One region of the Clostridium sp. CS1-1 genome, then DNA from elsewhere that is predicted to be linked to it. Evidence: a T-box and tRNA genes for the amino acid it is inferred to sense, from the RefSeq annotation. Region 1 holds a T-box; the other holds one or more tRNA genes.

Region 1 (10,588 bases):
GCAGATACTGTTGAGATAAGTCCAGAAATAACTTGTGAAGCCCAAAGTTGCGTATATAATGTAGATAGAATTTGTAGTGCTGATTTTGTACAAATAGAGGGACTAAATGCAAGGACTAGTGAGAGCACAGAATGTCAAACTTTTAAGGAAAATGGATAAAAGCGGATTATTCCGCTTATTTTTTATTAAATCCATTATATAGACAAACAACTAAGAAAAATGTAGAATATTGAAGAAGAAGTATAATAGAGTAGGTGAAGATATGAGTAGAAATATTCCGGTAGAAAAAAATAAGGAATATCTTGTAGAAATAATAAGTATGGGGTACGAGGGAGAAGGCGTTGGAAAAATAGAGGATTTTACAGTTTTTGTACCAGGTGCTTTATTGAGTGAAAAAGTAAAAGTAAAGATTGTAAAGGTTAGCAAAAATTTTGCTTTTGGTAAGTTACTTGAGATTGTTGAAGAATCAAATAATAGAAGTAAGCCAGTCTGTGGAATATATAAAAAATGTGGTGGATGTCAATTACAACATTTTAATTATGAAGCACAGTTGAAATTTAAGAAGCAAAGAGTAGAAGATTGTATAGAAAGAATAGGTAAACTCAAAGGGATAAATATACATGATACTATTGGGATGGATACTCCATATAGGTATAGAAACAAGGTACAGCTTCCTGTAGGTGAAAAAGATGGTGAAGTGCAAATCGGTTTTTATGCTGCAAGAAGTCATGAAATAATACATATGGATTCTTGTAGCATACAAGATGAGGTTGCGGACAAGGTAGTTAACTTAGTTAAACATTGGATTGAAAAATATAAAATAAACACTTATAATGAAGAGTCACATAGTGGAATATTAAGACATATTATGGTCAGAAGAGCCTTTAAAACAGATGAAGTTATGGTAGTTGTTGTTACAAGAACTAATAATATGCCATATAAAGATGAATTGGTAGATTTAATATCGAAAAGTATTAAAGGTATAAAGAGTATTATTCAAAATATAAATGATAAAAAGACTAATGTGGTTTTAGGACAACAAAATATAACTTTATGGGGAAGCAATACAATTAGTGATTATATTGGTGAATTCAAATTTAACATATCACCACTTTCATTTTTTCAAGTAAACCCTATACAAACAGAAGTCCTGTACAATAAAGCGTTGGATTATGCAAATTTAACTGGTAATGAAATAGTATTTGATGCTTATTGTGGTACAGGTACAATATCATTATTTTTGTCACAAAAGGCTAAAAAAGTATATGGTGTAGAGATAGTTCCTGATGCTATAGAAAATGCAAAAATAAATGCGAAGCAGAATGAAGTGAACAATGCAGAATTCATTGTGGGACAATCAGAAAAAGTTATTCCTGAACTTATAGAAAAAGGTATAACTGCAGATGTAGTTGTTGTTGATCCGCCTAGAAAAGGCTGTGAAAGAGTACTTTTGGAAGCAATGGCAGCTATGAAGCCTAAAAGAATTGTATATGTATCCTGTGATCCAGGAACATTAGCTAGAGACTTAGAAATACTAGATAAGTTAGGATATAAAACTTTAGAAATTCAACCAGTAGATATGTTTCCTCAGACTGCTCATATAGAGAATGTTGCACTAATTGTGAAATCTAATTAAATCTAATAAAAAATTAACCATTAGTATGTTAGAGTATTGACAATTGAGTTTTTATATTTTATTATATAAAATAAGTTTAAAAAGTTAAAATATTGTAAATACAAAGAAAAGGATTAGTAGAGATAGATATCTTTTTAAAGAGAAGGAATGTAAGGTGAGAGATTCCTATAAGATACATTTTGAACCTACCTTGGAGTTCTGTACTGAAGCAGTAGTAGGATACAGCGGTTGAATACCGTTAAAAATTCAAGAGTGAGTATATTTTATTTATAGATGTATTAAACAGGGTGGTACCGCCGATTTAGCCTCGGTCCCTTTTGGGATTAGGGGCTTTTTATATTATCTTAAATTACATACATTGTAAAATTTAATTAATTGTATAAAATAATAGGAGGCTTATAAAATGGAAAAAGAAAAGAAGTTAGTAGAGCAGATAACACCTATGGATCAAGATTTTGCACAGTGGTATACAGATATAGTTAAAAAGGCTGAACTTGCTGATTACTCAAGTGTTAAAGGATGTATGATCATTCGTCCAAATGGATATGCGATTTGGGAGAATATACAAAAGTATGTAGATACAAAGCTTAAAGAGTATGGTCATGAAAATGTTTATATGCCAATGTTTATACCAGAAAATCTATTACAAAAAGAAAAAGATCACGTTGAAGGATTTGCACCTGAAGTTGCATGGGTAACTCAGGGAGGCCATGATGAATTAGCTGAAAGATTAGTCGTTCGTCCAACATCAGAGACTTTATTCTGCGAACACTATGCAAAGATTGTACAGTCTTATAAGGATTTACCAAAGCTATATAACCAATGGTGTTCAGTTGTTAGATGGGAGAAGACAACTAGACCTTTCTTAAGAACAACTGAATTTTTATGGCAAGAAGGACACACAATACATGAGACAAAAGAGGAAGCAGAAGCTCATACACTTAAAATATTAAATATGTATGCTAGACTATGTGAAGATATGCTAGCAATGCCAGTAGTTCAAGGTAAAAAGACACAGAAGGAAAAGTTTGCTGGTGCAGTAGACACATACACAATTGAAAGTTTAATGCACGATGGAAAGGCATTACAAGCTGGTACTTCACACTATCTTGGTGAAAATTTCTCAACAGCATTCAATATTCAATTTTCAGATAGAGATGGAAAGTTAAAGTATCCTCACTATACTACTTGGGCAGTAACTACAAGACTAATTGGAGCAATAATAATGGTTCATGGCGATGACAGCGGTTTAAAATTGCCACCAAGAATTGCACCAACGCAAGTAGTAATTATTCCAGTTGCTCAGCATAAGCAAGGAGTACTTGAAAAGGCAGCAGAATTAAAAGCAAGATTAGCTAAGGTTGTAAGAGTGAAGCTTGATGATAGTGATAAGATGCCAGGTTGGAAATATAGTGAATATGAAATGAAGGGTATTCCACTAAGAATAGAAATTGGTCCAAAGGATATAGAAAAAAATCAGGCTGTCTTAGTAAGAAGAGACAATAGGGAAAAAACAATAGTTTCATTAGATGAGCTTGAAACAAAGGTTCAAGAAATGTTAGATATAATCCATAATTCAATGTTAGAAGTAGCTATAAAAGCTAGAGACGAAAAAACTTATGTAGCTACATCTATGGATGAATTCCAAAACACTATTGAAAGTAAACAAGGATTTATTAAAGCAATGTGGTGTGGAGATAAAGATTGTGAGGATAAGATTAGAGAAGTAACCGGTGCAACTTCTAGATGTATGCCATTTACTCAAGAAAGCGTATCTGATACTTGCGTATGCTGTGGAAAGAAAGCTGAAAGCCTTGTTTACTGGGGAAGATCATATTAGAATTTAAGATATAAAATTTTGACATTGACTTTAATAGTTAACAAGTAAGCGTGAAGAGTTAGGAGTTAAAAAGATTTTTTTCCTCGGGTATGAGAACAACCATTTAAAGTCTTTAACTCTTAACTCTTTACTAATATGTGGATAGCATTTTGTTTTTATGAAATATGTTAGGGGGTAATGTTTTGAAACTAAGTGAAAAAGTTGAGGAATTTAGAGAAAGTATTATAAATTCTACTCAAGAATTAGTGAAAATTAAAAGCGTTGAAGAGGAAGCAAAGGAAGGAAAGCCTTTTGGCGAAGGGGTAGCAAAGGCTTTAGATAAGGCTTTGTACATAGCATCTGAGCTTGGATTTAAGACAGTTAATATGAATGGGTATGTAGGCTATGCTGAGTATGGTGAAGGGGATGAATATGTTGCGGTGCTAGGTCATCTCGACGTAGTTCCAGAAGGAGATGGATGGATACATCCGGCATATGGGGCGGAAATCCATGATGATAAAATGTATGGTAGGGGAACTATGGATGATAAAGGACCAATGATTTCAGCACTTTATGGCCTTAAAGCTATTAAAGACTTAGCTCTACCACTTTCTAAAAGAGTTAGAGTAATATTTGGTACTGATGAAGAATCTGGTTCTGAAGATATTAAGTATTATTTAGAAAGAGAAAAAGCTCCTGTAGCGGGATTTACGCCAGATGCAGAATATCCAATAATTTATGCCGAAAAAGGATTGACTGTATTTGATATAGTAAAGAGCTTTGAAAACAGACAGCATGGTGATGTAACAGTAAAATATATAAAAGGTGGAACTAGAGCAAACGTAGTTCCTAATTTTTGCGAAGCTGCTATTACTGCAAGGAATGCTGATGAAATTAGCAACTTAATAAAGGAATTTATTATAGAAAATAATTTTGATGCTGAAATAGAAGTTAAGGATGACCTAATAGTAGTGAAGTCTTCAGGAATATCTGCACATGGAAGTGTGCCTGAACAAGGTAAGAATGCGATAATGCAGATGTTTAAAGTTTTAGAACAGTTACCATTAGGGGATAATGATATTGCCGACTTTATAAAATTCTTTAATAGATATGTTGGAATGGAAACTAACGGAGAATCTTTTGGAATTGGGCTCCAAGATGAAGCATCAGGAAAGCTAACCTTTAATGTTGGTACAGTAGATATGAATGAAAGTAAAGTAACAATGGCTCTTAATCTAAGATATCCTGTAACATTTAAGTATGAAGACATGATGAATCCTTTTAATGAAAGAATCGAAGGGACAGGAATAAGAGTAGAAAATATGGATCATGATGCTCCATTATATTTCCCTGCAGATCATTTCCTTATCAAAACATTACAAAAAGTATATGGTGAACAAACTGGAAAAGAGGCAAATCTTTTAGCTATAGGCGGAGGTACTTACGCAAAGGCAATGCCAAACATAGTTGCATTTGGGCCATTATTCCCAGGGGAACCAGACCCTATACACCAACCAAATGAGTATATAAAAGTAGAAGATTTAATACTTAATTCCAAAATATATGCTCAAGCTATATATGAACTAGCTAAATAACATATTAATATTAAGAATGAGAATAGATAGTGATTCTCATTCTTTATTTATTTTAGTTTTAGGAAACTTCAATAAATAAATTTAAATAATGAAAAATAATTTGTAAACACTATAGGTAAAATTATATTTATTGCTATAATATAGTTATAATTAAATAAGAGTTTACATGGAGGCTATTATGTTTAATAAGAACAAATTTGACAACAACAAATTTAAGTATGGGATATATTACGCTATCGCAGTAGCAGTTATAATCTTTATTCTAAATGATTATGTAGTTAACCTAAAAACTCAACATATAAAATATAGTGAGTTTATTAACTATGTAAATGAAAAGAGGATAGAAGAAGTACAAATATCTAAAGATAGGTTAATTATTATGCCTAAGGTTAAAGAAGGAGAAAAGAATAAAGTATTATATACTGAAAGAGTCGATGATCCAGAGTTAACCAAGAGGCTAGATGCTGCTAAAATTAAATATGGAGGAACACCACAAGAAAACAGTCCGCTAAGAAGCTTTTTTGTTAATTGGATTTTACCAATTTTAATCTTTATGTTTCTAGGAAGACTTCTGTTTGGGCGATTGGATAAAAAAATGGGTAGTGGAGTTATGTCCTTTGGAAAGAATACTGCCAAAATATATGCAGAAAATGAAACTGGAGTGAATTTTGATGACGTAGCAGGTCAAGAAGAAGCAAAGGAATCCCTAGTAGAAATAGTAGATTTCCTTCACAACCCTAAAAAGTACACAGATATAGGAGCAAAGCTACCAAAGGGTGCATTATTAGTTGGGCCTCCAGGGACTGGTAAGACATTGCTTGCAAAGGCAGTTGCAGGAGAAGCTAAGGTGCCATTTTTCTCTATATCTGGTTCAGCGTTTGTTGAAATGTTTGTAGGTATGGGAGCTTCTAGAGTAAGAGACTTATTTCAACAAGCACAGGATAAGGCACCCTGCATAGTATTTATTGATGAAATTGATGCTATTGGTAAGAGTAGAGAGGGAAATATTTCAGGAAATGATGAAAGGGAGCAGACATTAAACCAGCTACTTGCAGAGATGGATGGATTTGATTCATCGAAGGGAGTCGTAATCTTGGCAGCAACTAATAGGCCAGAAATACTGGATAAGGCACTATTAAGACCAGGTAGATTTGATAGAAGAGTAATAGTTGATAGGCCAGATTTAAGAGGTAGAGAAGAAATATTAAAGGTCCATTCAAAAGGAGTAAAAATATCATCTAGCGTAGATTTGAATGCTATTGCAAAAGCTACTCCAGGGGCTGTAGGAGCAGACTTAGCTAATATAATAAATGAGGCAGCATTAAGAGCGGTAAAAAACAATAGGAAAGAAGTTATACAAGAGGATTTAGAAGAAGCTGTAGAGGTTATAATTGCAGGTAAAGAGAAGAAGGATAGAATCCTGTCCGATAAGGAAAGGAGAGCTGTAGCCTTCCATGAAGTTGGGCATGCACTTGTGGCAGCTTTATTAAAGCATACAGATCCTGTTCATAAGATTACTATTGTTCCTAGGACGATGGGGGCATTAGGGTATACAATGCAATTACCAGCTGAAGAAAAATATCTTATAACAAAAGAAGAGATGATGGATCAAATATGTGTAATGATTGGAGGAAGAGCTGCAGAAGAAATAGAATTTAATACAATGTCTACTGGAGCTGCAAATGATATAGAAAGAGCAACTCAAACTGCAAGAAGTATGGTAACCATGTATGGAATGAGTGAAAGATTTGACATGATGGGATTAGAGTCTATACAAAATAGATATTTAGATGGTAGACCTGTTCAAAATTGTAGTGCTGAGACGTCTGCTATTATTGATGAGGAAACGTTAAAAATAATAAAAGAGGCTCATGAGAAGTCAAAAAAGCTGCTTCGTGATAACAGAGAGTTATTAACTAAAATATCTAATAGACTTATAGAAAAAGAAACGCTTATGGGCGAAGAATTTATGTCTATGGTAAAAGATAATGATAACAACGAAACTTTAGAAGATAGGTCTTTAGAAAGTAATTCTGATATTCAATAATAAACCTTAGAATGGAGATTCAAGTTATGGAAAATCAAGAGTTAGAGAAGGAATTAAAAAGAGAAATAGAACTTAATTTAGAAAAAGAGAGATTAGAATTTGTATTTGAAGAGATAAAGAATCAAACTTTAAACTTTATAGATAAAAGAAAACAGGTTTCCGAGAATATAGTAAAGCTAAGGAAAACTAACCTCGAAGAGTATAGAGATGATGAAGATAGGGTAATAGAATATTTCAATCATGAAGCATATGCTAAAGAGGAGTATTATAGAATTATTGATAGAAAGCTAAGAGAACTTACTATACTTGCAAATTCTCCATACTTTGGAAAGGTAAGTTTTGAAGATAAGTTTGGAAATGAATCTATATATATAGGTAGATTTGGGTTAACTAAGGAAAACGACTATGAATCTATAGTAGTCGACTGGAGATCTCCTATATCAGCATTATTTTATACGGGAAAGCTTGGAGAAACAAGTTATAAGGCACCAATGGGAGAAGTACCAGCAGAAGTTTTGTTAAAAAGACAATTTATTATAAGAAAAGGTGCTTTACTTGGAATGTTTGATTCTTCTATAGATGTAAAAGATGAAATACTACAAATGGTTTTAAGCAAGAATGCTGGAGACAAACTAAAAGATATAGTAATGACTATTCAAGCTGAACAAGATAATATAATTAGACAACCTAGAACCGGAATAACAGTGGTAAACGGGGTAGCTGGTAGTGGTAAGACAACTATAGCACTTCATAGGGTTGCTTATCTTTTATATAATTATAGAGATGTACTTCAAGATAAAGTTTTAATTTTAGGACCTAATAGCATATTTATGGATTATATATCTATGGTTTTACCTAGTCTTGGAGAAGTGGGTGTAAAGCAAACGACATTTGGAGACTTTGCATTGGAACTACTAGACTTAGATAGAGTGATGAGTTTTAAGGACTATATGGAGCAAGTATTGGGAAATAGTAAGGAATTTAATTCATTGATATCTTATAAACATTCTATTGACTATATTAGAGAGTTAGATAACCTTATTAAAAAATTAGATTTTAGTTACTTCAATATAAGTGAAGTTAAGTTTTATGATAAGGTTATTGTAGAAGATGACGAAATAAAAAGGATGTTTAGTGAATACTTTAGAGATATGCCTTTATTTAGAAGAAGTAAAAAAGTAAAGAGAATTATATTTTCGAAAATAAGAGATGAAAGAGATAATATTGTAAGGCAAATAGAAAAGGAACATAAAGATACGATTAAAAGTTTATCGGAAGAAGAATTGAAAATTCAACAAAATCACCTAGAGTTTATAAGAAGGAATAAGATAAGAGAAACGATACAAGAAGTTATAAGAATAAAGCAGAAATTAGACTGGCTTTATAATCCTGATGTTGTTCAAATCTATAATGATTTTAACCGAAATAAGCCTTTAACATTTGATGATTTAACACCAATTGTATACTTAAAAATAAAGCTTGAAGGTATGAAGTATCATAGAGAGATTAAGCATATAGTAATAGACGAGGCTCAGGACTATTCGGCGTTACAATTTATAGTCTTAAAAGAACTTACAGGATGCAATTCATTTACTATAGTAGGTGATAGCAATCAAAGAATAACCCCTGTTACTGGTACACTTCCTATGCTTGATTTGGCTTGTATTTTACCGGATTTAGAGATTAGAGATTTTCAACTTTTAAAAAGTTATAGATCTACAAAGGAAATAATGAATTACGCTAATAGATATTTAAAGAATAACAAAACTATTCCTTTGGTTAGAAATGGTGTGGAAGTTGTAGAAAAAAAGGTGGATGACATAAATAATCTTGTGGATCAATTGATAGATAGTATAGCAGAACTAAAAGAGAAGGATTATGAAAGTGTTGCTATAGTTTGTAGAAATCTAAAAGAAACAGAACTACTAGGTAGTTTAATTAAGAACAGAATTCATATAAAAGTTATAAATAGAGAGAACATAATATATTCTAGTGGCGAAGTAATACTTCCATCTTACTTTGCAAAAGGATTAGAGTTTGATAGCGTTATATTGGTAGATACTAATAGTGAACCGTCAGATAACGAAGAAGACAAATTAAAATATGTTATGAGTACAAGAGCTTTGCATGAATTACACGTATACAAAGTGGGAAGGTAGTATTAAAGTTATTAATAATAATACAGAGCTGACTTTATAAAATAAAAAAGCTTTCAGCTTATGAAGGCTTTTTTATTTTATAGATAAGTGTTAATAATTGGTGTAAAATATATGTGAACAATAAAAGTATAAGAAAGGAATCGTGAGGTTACTTATGAATAAGGTTTTAAGTTTAATTAAAAAGGCTGAGGAAACTCATAACTTATCAAAGGATGAAATAATTACTATTCTCCAAGAAAATAATTGCAATGAAGAACTTTTTCAAGCAGCTGACAGGGTTAGAAAAAAATACGTAGGGGATGAAGTACATCTAAGAGGCCTTATCGAATTTTCCAATATATGCAAGAGGAATTGTTTGTATTGTGGTCTTAGGGCTTCAAATGGAAATGTTAAAAGATATAGATTAGAGCCAAATGAGATAATAGAATTGGCTCGAAAAGCGGTAGAGTATGGATATAAAACTATAGTTATGCAATCTGGTGAAGATGAGTACTATACAGTAGATAAAATGAAATACATAATATCAGAAATTAAGAAGTTAGATGTGGCGCTTACAATAAGTATAGGAGAAAAGAGCATAGATGAATATAAAGCTTATAAGGAAGCTGGAGCAGATAGATATTTAATAAGGATAGAAACAACAAATAAGAAGTTATATGAGGATATGGATCCAGGTATGAGTCATGAAGAGAGAATAAGGTGCCTTAATGATTTGAGAAAACTAGGATACGAAGTTGGGACTGGTTGCCTAGTAGGGCTACCTGGACAAACTATAGAGTCTTTAGCAGAGGATATATTATTTTTCAAGGAATTGGAAGCTGACATGATAGGAATAGGACCATTTATACCAAATGAGGATACTCCTTTGAAGGAGGCTAAAGGAGGCGAATTTATAACTAGCTTAAAAGTTATGGCTGTAACTAGGCTTCTAATGCCAGACATAAATATTCCTGCAACAACGGCAATGGAGAGTTTAAATAAAAATGGACGAGTAATCGCTCTTCAAAGTGGAGCAAATGTAGTTATGCCAAATGTAACAGAAGGAGAGTACAGGAAATTATATGCTCTTTATCCAGGGAAAATATGTACAGGAGATACTCCTGCTCATTGTAGAGGATGTATTACAGGGAAAATTACGGGTATAGGTAGAAAGGTTTCAGAATCGAAAGGTTTTAGAAAAAAGGAACTCAGTATATAATGTAGAGTAGCGTTAAATTATTAATAAGATATTGAAACTCCCGCGTAAACATAGGCGGGAGTTAATTAATATAATAACTTTTAAATGGTTAGAGAATTAGAATTCTTTATTTCCAAATTATAAAGCAAAAATAT
Region 2 (10,588 bases), 2.5 Mb from region 1:
TGAATATAATTATCTTCTCTTACGCTTTGAAAAGTAAATCGCTGCTAGAATTATTGCTAGAATGAAAAATGGTGCTCCAAAAACTAATTTTAGTGCAACAGACATAATTGCTACAACAATAATGATAGGTAGTACAACTGCTAATAAAGGAAGAGCTAGAACACTAACTGCTAATCCAACAACTGTAAAAATTAAAAGTGACATTAGAATTATAAAAGTTACCATAAAACATACCTCCAAATTTAAAGCATAATTCAATGTTATTATTGCCCACCTAACGAAGAGAAGGTGGAATCTTAAAATGTATTACACAACATTTCACTAAATAACATTGTATTTTTTAACACCTTATGAGTTATATTATACTACATATGGATAGGTAATTAAATCTTCAATATGCATCATAAAAGCTCAATTAACCTTAAAAGGGCTTGTTTAAAAAGAACTTATTCAAGTTTCGCTAAGAATCTAAAAGTTTCACAGGATTATTAGTACATGTTGTAATATATACATATTAGATTTAATAATAAGCTTTTAATTCAGCTAAAGATAAAGTTGCAGCTAAATCCTATAGAATATATAAAATTAAGCTATTGGATTTAAGTATGTATTTATAGTTAGTAACAAAGGTGATCAGCCTGGAGGAAGACAATATAAGGATATGCAGATAAAATGATATTAATGACGATATGATTATTTTAGATTCTTCTTTAGTATATCTCTAATTTCAGTAAGAAGTGCTTCTTCACTGCTTATCTCAGTTTCATCTTCTTTTTTATCCTCTTTTTTCTTAAAGGAGTTTATTGCTTTTACAAATAAAAATATTGAAAAGGAAATGATTAAAAAGTCAACAACAGATTGTATAAATTGGCCGTATCTAAGTGCAGCCTCAGCAGCACCATTTTTACCGGGACGAATTACAATCTTTAAATTAGAAAAATTTACACCTCCAAGTAAGATACCTACTGCAGGCATAAGTATATCATTTACCAAAGAGGTAACGATTTTGCCAAAGGCACCCCCAATAATAACACCGACCGCTAAGTCAACAACGTTTCCTTGTACTGCAAATTTCTTAAATTCTTGAAACATGAAGCAAACCGTCCTTTACATAGATTTATCTCTTACATACTATGATTTTTATATAAAATTATATCAGACATATGAATTGTATTATTAAATTCATTACGAATCTAATAATCACCTAACTAGCAACACTCCTTTCAGCCTACAAAATTAGGATTTGAAAATTTTCAAAAAATATACGAAATAATAAACAAACTATTGAGGATAAAGCAACTTATCTATATTATAGGGAAACTTATGAATAGTTAATAGTTTTTGAGAATTGTAAAAATAATATAAAGTTAATAATCTAAACTGGAAACCAATTCAAATCATTAACCTTATATTATTCACCTAAGATTATTTTTTATTTTGGTTAGTTGTTCCATTATACGAGACTTTTGCTCTATTGTTAATCTGTCAATATAAATAATACAGCGAAAACTCTTTCTTTTACAATTGTTCTTATATTTATACTCAAGAATAATTTTAATGCATATGGAAAAAATAACATATAATATTTATACTTTTACAAAGGGGTGTGTTGTCGTTGAAAAACCTTTTAGCAAAACTTATGAAAAGATTTATAGGGTTAGTTTTTGTAGTTATAGCACTGAATCTGATAAAAACAGGGTATAGTACAGGAATTAATGGATTAACCAGTAATCATAATAAGAAAAGCAAAACAGTTAATGCATCTAACGTAAAAAAAATTAATTGTAATGAAAAAACTTCGTTAAGTGAAGCTTATGCAGAGTTAGCAAAAGGAAAAGTACTTATTAAAATTCTATCACTGGATGCTAAAGATAATACACTTACTATTAAAATTGAAATAGAAAATAATTCTAAATATTTAGTAGGCAAGTCTTTGTATAATTTCCATTTAATAGATTCAAGCAAAAATAAAATCGAATTAAAATCTACTGATAATAATTTAGGTGACGACATTGTGCCAGGCAGTACACAAGCGTTTGTACTTGTATTTACTAATGTAGATTTATCAGCTAAGCCAATGAAACTAAAAGGTGAGTTATTTATACCAGATCCTAGAGTTAAGGATGATAAGTTTAGTTTAGATATAAATTACTAGTCTTTTCTTAAAGTATTTGATTATAATGTAATCTCAGGATTGTATGGAAATATATAAATGTGTCCGTGTTTATCAAAGCTATCATATGTTCTGTTTGATGACTGAAAATTATAATATAGATTTGATAAATGCTTAAAATTAGGTCGAGCTGCTACGTCTAATAAATATGCAGATATTTTTGCACCTGATTTTCGATTTGAATTTAATTCTTTAATAATTTTGTCACCAGTAGTTATTCCAACACCGTGTCCGTAATAGTTTCCATTACCTAAGTATATAACATTTTCTCCTTGCCATTCAGGAGTTTTGGGATTTACTTCAGGGTTTTTGAAGTACCTTCTATCACCAGGAAAGTAATCCGCTTGCTTTTTTGTATACCCAATATCACTGATATTGGAGTCTATATTATGCCAATTCATCAAATATATTCTTGGAAACACTTGATTAAATAGGCTTTCAGGATATATGTTAAGTAAAGCCTTATAATAAACAATAACCATTGCTGTAGCACATTCAGTTGCATATTTTGAGCTATTTACGAAAATATCCTTAATGGCCTCAGAGGGTTTTACACCTTTTTTTGATAAAAATCCTCCTATTTTTGTTCTTTCCCAAAATCTAGAATTACACTTAGATTTGCGAAAAATTTCAAACGAGAAGTTACTTTTATTAAGTTCTTTGGATGAATCAACTATATTTTTTCTTAAGCTTAATTCAAATTTTAATTCATTAATTGAGTTATAAGTATATATTGTTTTACTTTCATATAGTTTAATAATAACTTTACTTTCAATGCTGTTATTTGCATATTCTTTTATTGTTCTAGGATCAAATTGATTACCTGATATTTTAATCATCTCATGCCTCCTATTTCACAACTTTTTATTATTGTTAGTGATTCAATCTAAAGTCTTTAAGTCATCTCCAAATTAACTCTGGCAATATTAATTTGATCTAATACGGGGTACTTAATCCACATGCTCCAATGGTATAAGCTTTGCTTAAATAGCTTATAAGAAAATTCTGATAGCAGCATCTTTGTTTGATCATCTAAAGCATTAAATGTTAACAAAAGTTCCTGCTCTTCTTCTTGCATTAAATTTGATCTCATATTACCACTCATCATTGAAAATCTGCATAAATATTTAGAGTCCAAGCGTACAAAGCAAGGTGTAGGAGTAGAACACTGCTGAAAACTTTCACCTGTAAAGAATAAAAAAGGCTCATTTTCTCTAAGCCAGTTCATCAAAGATATATACTGTTTTTGACTATCGCTGTGTTCGCCCATATCTATTCCTGGTACGAACCCTAAAAGTTTACGGGCTAATTCTATATCTTTTGTATGTGACGAAAGTAGGCGCTCTCCGATTAAGGATATAATTTGAGGAGAATCTGATTGGAAAAAAGCCCAAACTAAATCATGAATAAGACTTTCTTTCCTATTTCTAGCAAAAATCATATTGCTTACAATTGGCAGAATCGTTATATCCATATAATTACTTATCAGAAGCCCTGAGACTATATCTAAAACTTCGTCAAACTCGTCACTTAGTCCGTCGTCATGAGAGCCTGTTTCTAGCATCCATCTTAAGGTAAGATGAATTTTTTCTTTAGAATCAGATGAAGATTTCTCATCTAATGAAGTTCTCTTTAATACTTCATCCACCATTTGTAGAGAAATTTGATTCCTTGAGCTTAAATAAGATAATAAGGTATATTCACTCAGTGTAGTTTTAAGTATAAATAGGGAAGTGAAGCACAGATTTTCATCATTAACCAAATTTAGAGCCTCTTGTCTGTCATTCTTAAGTAGTGTTAAAAAGAAGTTGTGTAATTCATTAACACCTTTTTGCAGTCTTACTTTATCTAATAAGTTTATAGAAACCAAGTTAGTTCCATACATATATATTCTCCTTTCACTTTGATAGAGATATAGAAACATTTAATTATATTTGACTAGCTATATTGGTGATTATATTAATTTTGACAGAATTATTTATAATAACATAGTATGTTAATTTATATAAAATGTTTATGATTAATGTTAATTAACTGATATATAAATAAAAATTCATGTGATATTACTGTAACAACCTGTAATTTTCTACATATAATAGAATAAAATTTAATCCTTATTGTCAATCACCCTAAATTAAAACTTAACTTAAATGAACTCAATTATCTTACTTAAGAAAATAAGGGGGTAAGGCTATGGATTTAATTTATTTGTTTTTCATTGCAGTAATTAATAGTATAGATAATATCGGTATAGGAGTTGCCTATAGTATTGCTGGAATACGAGTGAGTTTGTTAAAAAATATACTAATTTCATTTTTAGCTTTTTTAGTGTCATTTATTGCTTCATATTCTGGAGGTGTAATATCTCATTATGTAAGTGAAGATACTTCTTCAATCCTTAGCATGATACTTTTAGTATCTATGGGATTATGGATGATATATAGAGCTTATCTTGAGAAAGAAGGTAGTAATATAGAACACGTAAGAGTTCTTAAATATAAGGAAGCAATATACATCGGTATAATATTAGCACTTGATGACATAGGTAGTTCAGTTAGCTCAGGTTTAATAGGATATGAAGCGTTTTGGGTATCGGTACCTTATTTCATTGTAAGTTTTTTTATATTTTCTTTAGCGAATTATGGAACAAAGTTTTCCTCGAAGTTTGTAACCGGTAAAAAAGCCACTATTGTAGCTGGATTATTAATGATTTTAATAGGTATATTAGGTGTTTTTGAATAGAAGAATATTAAACTAATATAAGTACCCTATAAAGTTTTAGTTTTATAGGGTACTGCTTATACTAATTATTTATAAATTTAAAATTATTCTTTTCCGGAAGGGTAAGAGTCTTTTAAATCAGTATTAAAAGGTGCTAGATTTTGTACTCTACTTAAATATAACTTTATTAAATAATGTGAATAAAATTGTATTTAATCTTTTGAAAAATATTTTTTATAAATATTATTTGTGCATCCATAATCAATTAAAAGTATTTGATTATCTAATATTCCCCAAGAACTTAAACTTTTTACATCTCCATATAGTAAATCATAAGTGTCAACTATTTCTATTACGTTTTTATAAAGAGAGTCATTTTTGCTAATTCCGAGGAGCTTAAAAACATTTTTGTGCTTTTCCTCTCTTTTTTTAGCTAAAGGAATAGCTCTTCTCATAATGAGCATATCTTCTTTATACCAAACTACAGGACATAAATATCTCTTTAAATTTTCATCTATACTACTATAAATAAAACTTTCAGTCTCACATTGTCTATATCCACCATGAAATTTTGATAACTTAATAACATAATTCTTATCTATAGCATAGATGATTCTACCAGCTCCTTCTCCTAGATATTGAAAATTTTTGTTAATTTCTTTACCACTCATTAAAAAAATCTTTTCAAACATTTCAGTTTCTGAAAAATTCACTTTGGAGAAACCCCCCTTTGATAACTCTATATCTTATATAGTATTAAAGGACAGACATATTTGTCCGTCCTTCTATTTAATAATCTTACAGTTATGCCAAAGTGAGAATAATTTTCTAAAGTAACTAATGCTTGTCTGTTTTAATCTCTTCTACAATTACCTTTGCGATTGTTTTTATTTCTTCTATTCTTGCAAGATCTATCTGATCTATCACATCTATCGGATCTATCTGATCTTCTATTCTTACAAGATCTGTCTGATCTATCACATCTATCGGATCTATCTGATCTTCTATTCTTACAAGATCTATCAGATCTATCAGATCTATCAGATCTATCGGATCTATCGGATCTATCGGATTTATCAGATCTTCTATTCTTGCAACATCTATCAGATCTCTCTGACATACAATGCCTACTATTTACATCTGTGATATCTGATTGTGGTGTATATCCAAATCTACTACATCTTTTTGAATTATGATGTCTAGATCTTTTACTTGATCTATGGCATTTATCGGATCTGTCACTTTTTTCGCATCTATCAGACCTGTGTGATTTATTTCTTCTACCTGATTTATTAGTTTCTTTACATTTATCACTTCTACTTGATCTTGAATTTGATTTTTTATTAGACAATTCTTCATTACCTCCTATTACTTTAGATCAATATATTTAGCTTTTGTCAATATATAATATGCCAAATTTACTAATTTGGTGACGGTTTCCATTGCTTAAGGTGAAATCTGAACGTATAGCTAATCAATGTACAAAGATGGTATAAATATCATGTGGATATACTTTAAAATAATTGATACAATTTAAATGTAGCTTGCAATGGAAAGATAAATGAAACATTTACTTGTAAACAGGATGCAAAAGTATTTAGGTACATAGTAATTTAAAATTTCTATAATTAATCTATAATTAATAATAGGGGGTTAACAATGATTAGATACACTTGTCCATGTTGTGGATATAAAACTTTAAGTGAGAAACCATACGGTACTCATGAAATTTGTACAACTTGTTTTTGGGAAGATGATAAGGCTCAGTTTGAGAATCCTGATTATGCTGAAGGAATAAATGGAGTTTCACTTAGACAAGCCCAGAAAAATTTTACGGAATTTGGTGCATCTCAAAGAAAGCTAGTAAAGCTTGTAAGAAAACCAAATAATATCTTTTTAAGGGATGAAAATTGGAAACCTTTAGTTGAAAATTAATTTGATAAGTTAAAGTTAGCAAATTAGGTAAAACCTGACTAGAATATAGTTTCACAGCAACTCCATTAGTGTATGGAATATTTGACTATCGATATAACTGATTTGTAGTAAATCTTATTATATTGAATAAAATGTCTTGTAGATACTTGTTTATCTACAAGACATTTTTAATAGCTTCATTTTTAAAGGAATTATAAGAGACCAATGTAGGATATTCATATACATTTTTACGTCTGATCCTTAATACTAAGTATTAAGGATATTCATGTCAAATTTATGGATTCACTAGTATATAGCCTAATACTTTAGAATTAATAGCAATTTTAAAATCAAGTTAAAATACAAAGAAAACTAAAGAAAATAGACATAAATATGAGATAATGGCAAAATATAGGCTAAATCAGTCTGAAAAAAGATGTAGAATAGTTGACAAGCTCTTTAAAATAGTATAGAATTCATAAATGTACTCACGAAATAAACTAAGTGAGCATAAGAAATGCGTTTTTAAATCAACTAAATAGAGCAATAATGTTCTAAGTTGTATACTAGGATTTAGAATTCTTGAAAATGCATTATATATCGGGGTGTGGCGCAGATGGGAGCGCGCGTGGTTTGGGACCATGAGGTCGCAGGTTCAATCCCTGTCACCCCGACCACTAAAAACATTGGGATATCGCCAAGCGGTAAGGCACCAGACTTTGACTCTGGTATTCGTAGGTTCAAATCCTGCTATCCCAGCCATTTGGTTCACTAGCTCAGTCGGTAGAGCACATGACTTTTAATCATGGTGTCCGGGGTTCGATTCCCCGGTGAGCCACCAATTAATTTGCAGGTGTGGCGGAATTGGCAGACGCACTAGACTTAGGATCTAGCGCCTTAGGCATGGGGGTTCGACTCCCTTCACCTGCACCAATTAATTCTTTTTAAAACATGTTCTTAGTTTTAAGCTACTTATTAAATAAGCGGGAGTGGCTCAGTGGTAGAGCGTCACCTTGCCAAGGTGAACGTCGTGGGTTCGAATCCCATCTTCCGCTCCAATTAAATGTATTACGGAATAGCGTAACAATTTCAGTATGGTTAATGTGGTACAAAAAATATTAAATATGCGGGTGTAACTCAATGGTAGAGTGCTAGCCTTCCAAGCTAGTTACGAGGGTTCGATTCCCTTCACCCGCTCCAAATAAAAAAACTTATAGCTAAAATTAGCTATAAGTTTTTTTATTTGTCAAATGTATATAACTACTGTTTAACTACTATATTTGGAGAAGGAATAGGTAAAGAATAATATACTTTCCTGAAATGTATGTTAATCTTATCTAAAAGAATTCCATAAAGCTTTATTTCTACGTTATACGCTTTATCCTAAGGATAAAGCGTATATTTCGTTTAAATATGGGGAATAAATTCCTATATGGGGTGATATATATGCCAAATGAAAATAGTACTATTCAATGTATGATTAAACATATTGAAGATTTAATAGGGATAAAAAGTAAACTAGCAATAAAACACTTCATAATAGGAAAGAACTTTCAAATAAATGCTGCTATTGTTTATACTGGAGGATTAGTTAATACAGATATGATAGATAGAGACATTCTTTCTTCTTTAATGTTACATGTAGAGGAAGACTTATGTGGAATAGAAGATGTTGGAGACTACTTATGCAAGAAATATATTACCATTAGTAGTACTAATGTTGAACCAGATATAAACAAGGCTGTAGAAAATATAAAACGAGGGAAAACTGCAATACTAGTTGAAGGTTATTACAATTTCATAATAGTAGATACAGCCAAGGGGGCTTATCGATCTGTTACGGATCCAGAAAACGAATCATCAACAAGAGGTCCTAGAGACGGCTTTATAGAAAGCTTGGAAACAAATATAAGTTTATTAAGAAAACGTATAAAGGATAAAAGTCTCGTAATAGAAAATTTCACAGTAGGCAGGAGATCACAAACTGATTTAGTGATTATGTACATAGATGATATAGTAGATAAAAATATATTAAATAGTATACGAGAAAGAATAGAATCTTTAGATATAGATAGTGTAGAATCAAATTCTATTATTGAACAATGTTTAGAAAAGCACACTTATAGTATTTTTCCGCAGATTTTTTATACAGAACGTCCAGATAGAGTACAGGCCAATTTAATGGAAGGAAAAATTGCCATATTAACTGAAGGAAGTCCATTCGCTTTAACTTTACCTACTGTATTTGTAGAGTTCTTTCATACAGTAGAGGACTATTATAATAGAACTTTGATTTCGAGTTTTACTAGAATTGTAAGATATATAGCTGCGGCTATAATATTAACTTTTCCAGGTGTTTATATTACCATAATTAAATTTAACTCAGAGTTAATCCCAGCAACATTTATTCAATCTATAATTGAGTCAAGAAAGGGAATAGTTTTAACTCCGTTTATGTCTATGTTATCTATGAATTTAGTTATAGAATTTTTAAGAGAAGGAGGACTTAGAATTCCAGGCAAAATAGGGCAGACGATAAGCGTCGTTGGTGGTATCATTATAGGTGATGCAGCACTCAAAGCCAAAATGGTGAGTTCTACTACATTACTTGTAGTTGGACTTGTGACCGCGGCATCTTTTCTAATTCCTAACTATGAAATGGCACTTTCAATAAGGTTGTTAAACTATCCTGCTATAATACTTGCCAATTGGTTAGGAATGCTAGGAGTTGCTATATCGTCATTCTTTATAATAGCCTACCTTTGTTCTTTAGATAGTTTTGGAGTTCCTTATTTTTCATTTAGTAAAAGTGATATGAAAGATACTTTAATAAGAGCACCTATATGGAAAATGGATAAAAGGCCTATTTCTATGTCGACCAATAATCCAATAAGACAGGGAAGTTTTAAACATAAATCTAGGTGGAAGAAAAATGGCTAAGAAAAGTTATTTAACTTCTAACCAATTAACTTTGCTCTTAATCGGAAGTATGATGGGGGTAGGAATATTATCACTACCTCTTGATGTAATAAAATACGCAAAACAAAGCGGATGGATATCCTGCATATTGGGTTTAATGTATCCTTTATATTTGGTATTCATAGCTCAATACTTACATAAAAAATCTTCTAATGAAAATATTTTGATACTAAGTAATAAGTGTTTTGGAAAATTTATCGGATCAATATTAAATATTATATTTATATTTTATTTTTTATTAACATTAACAGCAGTAGCTTCAGGCATGACTAACGTACTTTTAATATATATGACTTATTTTTTAACCAGGTATAAAATAATAATAACATTATTATTAGCGCCAGCCTTTGTTGCTTATAAAGGAATAAAAACTATTGGAAGAATGAATGAAGTAATATTCTATTTAACTGTTGTAACCTTTTTTATGCCTATTCCAGCCCTGAAAGAGGGAAGCTTAATTAATATAACGCCTGTTCTTGATCCAGGTATTATAAATATAATAAAATCTGCGAAAGATACAGCAATTGCATACAGTGGTATGGAGATAATATTTTTAATGCATCCTTTTGTTCAAGATGCCAAAAAAGTCAAAAAATGTGGTATAACAAGTATAGTTGTTATTGGTGTGATTTATACATGGTTCACCTTTGTTACTATATTCTATTTAGGAATTGATATTATTCCTAAATTTTTGTGGCCAGTAGTTGTAGTAACAGAAGCTATTACCATTCCTATCATAAATAACTTTAGGTATATATTTATGAGTCTATGGACCCTAATAATGCTAAAAGTTTTATCAAG

What was found. A T-box is a leader RNA that pairs with one kind of tRNA and senses whether it is charged. The one in region 1 lies ahead of proS (proline--tRNA ligase), so its partner is inferred to be a tRNA-Pro.
Region 2: it encodes a tRNA-Pro, which carries the amino acid that the T-box ahead of proS (proline--tRNA ligase) is inferred to sense. The anticodon was not compared.

What each region holds. Positions count from the first base shown of each region.
Region 1 covers NZ_CM148680.1:4,666,531-4,677,118, reverse strand. The annotation lists gene AC0N0V_RS22090 (DUF1540 domain-containing protein) at 1-159, shown strand, start outside; gene rlmD (23S rRNA (uracil(1939)-C(5))-methyltransferase RlmD) at 263-1,636, shown strand; T-box leader at 1,731-1,955, shown strand; gene proS (proline--tRNA ligase) at 2,040-3,476, shown strand; gene pepV (dipeptidase PepV) at 3,659-5,050, shown strand; gene ftsH (ATP-dependent zinc metalloprotease FtsH) at 5,229-7,097, shown strand; gene AC0N0V_RS22065 (HelD family protein) at 7,124-9,256, shown strand; gene hydE ([FeFe] hydrogenase H-cluster radical SAM maturase HydE) at 9,411-10,454, shown strand.
Region 2 covers NZ_CM148680.1:2,200,824-2,211,411, reverse strand. The annotation lists gene AC0N0V_RS10420 (hypothetical protein) at 10-225, opposite strand; gene mscL (large-conductance mechanosensitive channel protein MscL) at 694-1,092, opposite strand; gene AC0N0V_RS10410 (hypothetical protein) at 1,616-2,155, shown strand; gene AC0N0V_RS10405 (protein-glutamine gamma-glutamyltransferase) at 2,176-3,012, opposite strand; gene AC0N0V_RS10400 (hypothetical protein) at 3,069-4,058, opposite strand; gene AC0N0V_RS10395 (manganese efflux pump MntP) at 4,367-4,915, shown strand; gene AC0N0V_RS10390 (hypothetical protein) at 5,107-5,607, opposite strand; gene AC0N0V_RS10385 (hypothetical protein) at 5,732-5,875, opposite strand; gene AC0N0V_RS10380 (hypothetical protein) at 6,029-6,253, opposite strand; gene AC0N0V_RS10375 (CPCC family cysteine-rich protein) at 6,554-6,829, shown strand; tRNA gene AC0N0V_RS10370 (tRNA-Pro) at 7,410-7,485, shown strand; tRNA gene AC0N0V_RS10365 (tRNA-Gln) at 7,496-7,570, shown strand; tRNA gene AC0N0V_RS10360 (tRNA-Lys) at 7,574-7,649, shown strand; tRNA gene AC0N0V_RS10355 (tRNA-Leu) at 7,658-7,741, shown strand; tRNA gene AC0N0V_RS10350 (tRNA-Gly) at 7,792-7,866, shown strand; tRNA gene AC0N0V_RS10345 (tRNA-Gly) at 7,935-8,008, shown strand; gene AC0N0V_RS10340 (spore germination protein) at 8,255-9,748, shown strand; gene AC0N0V_RS10335 (GerAB/ArcD/ProY family transporter) at 9,741-10,588, shown strand, end outside.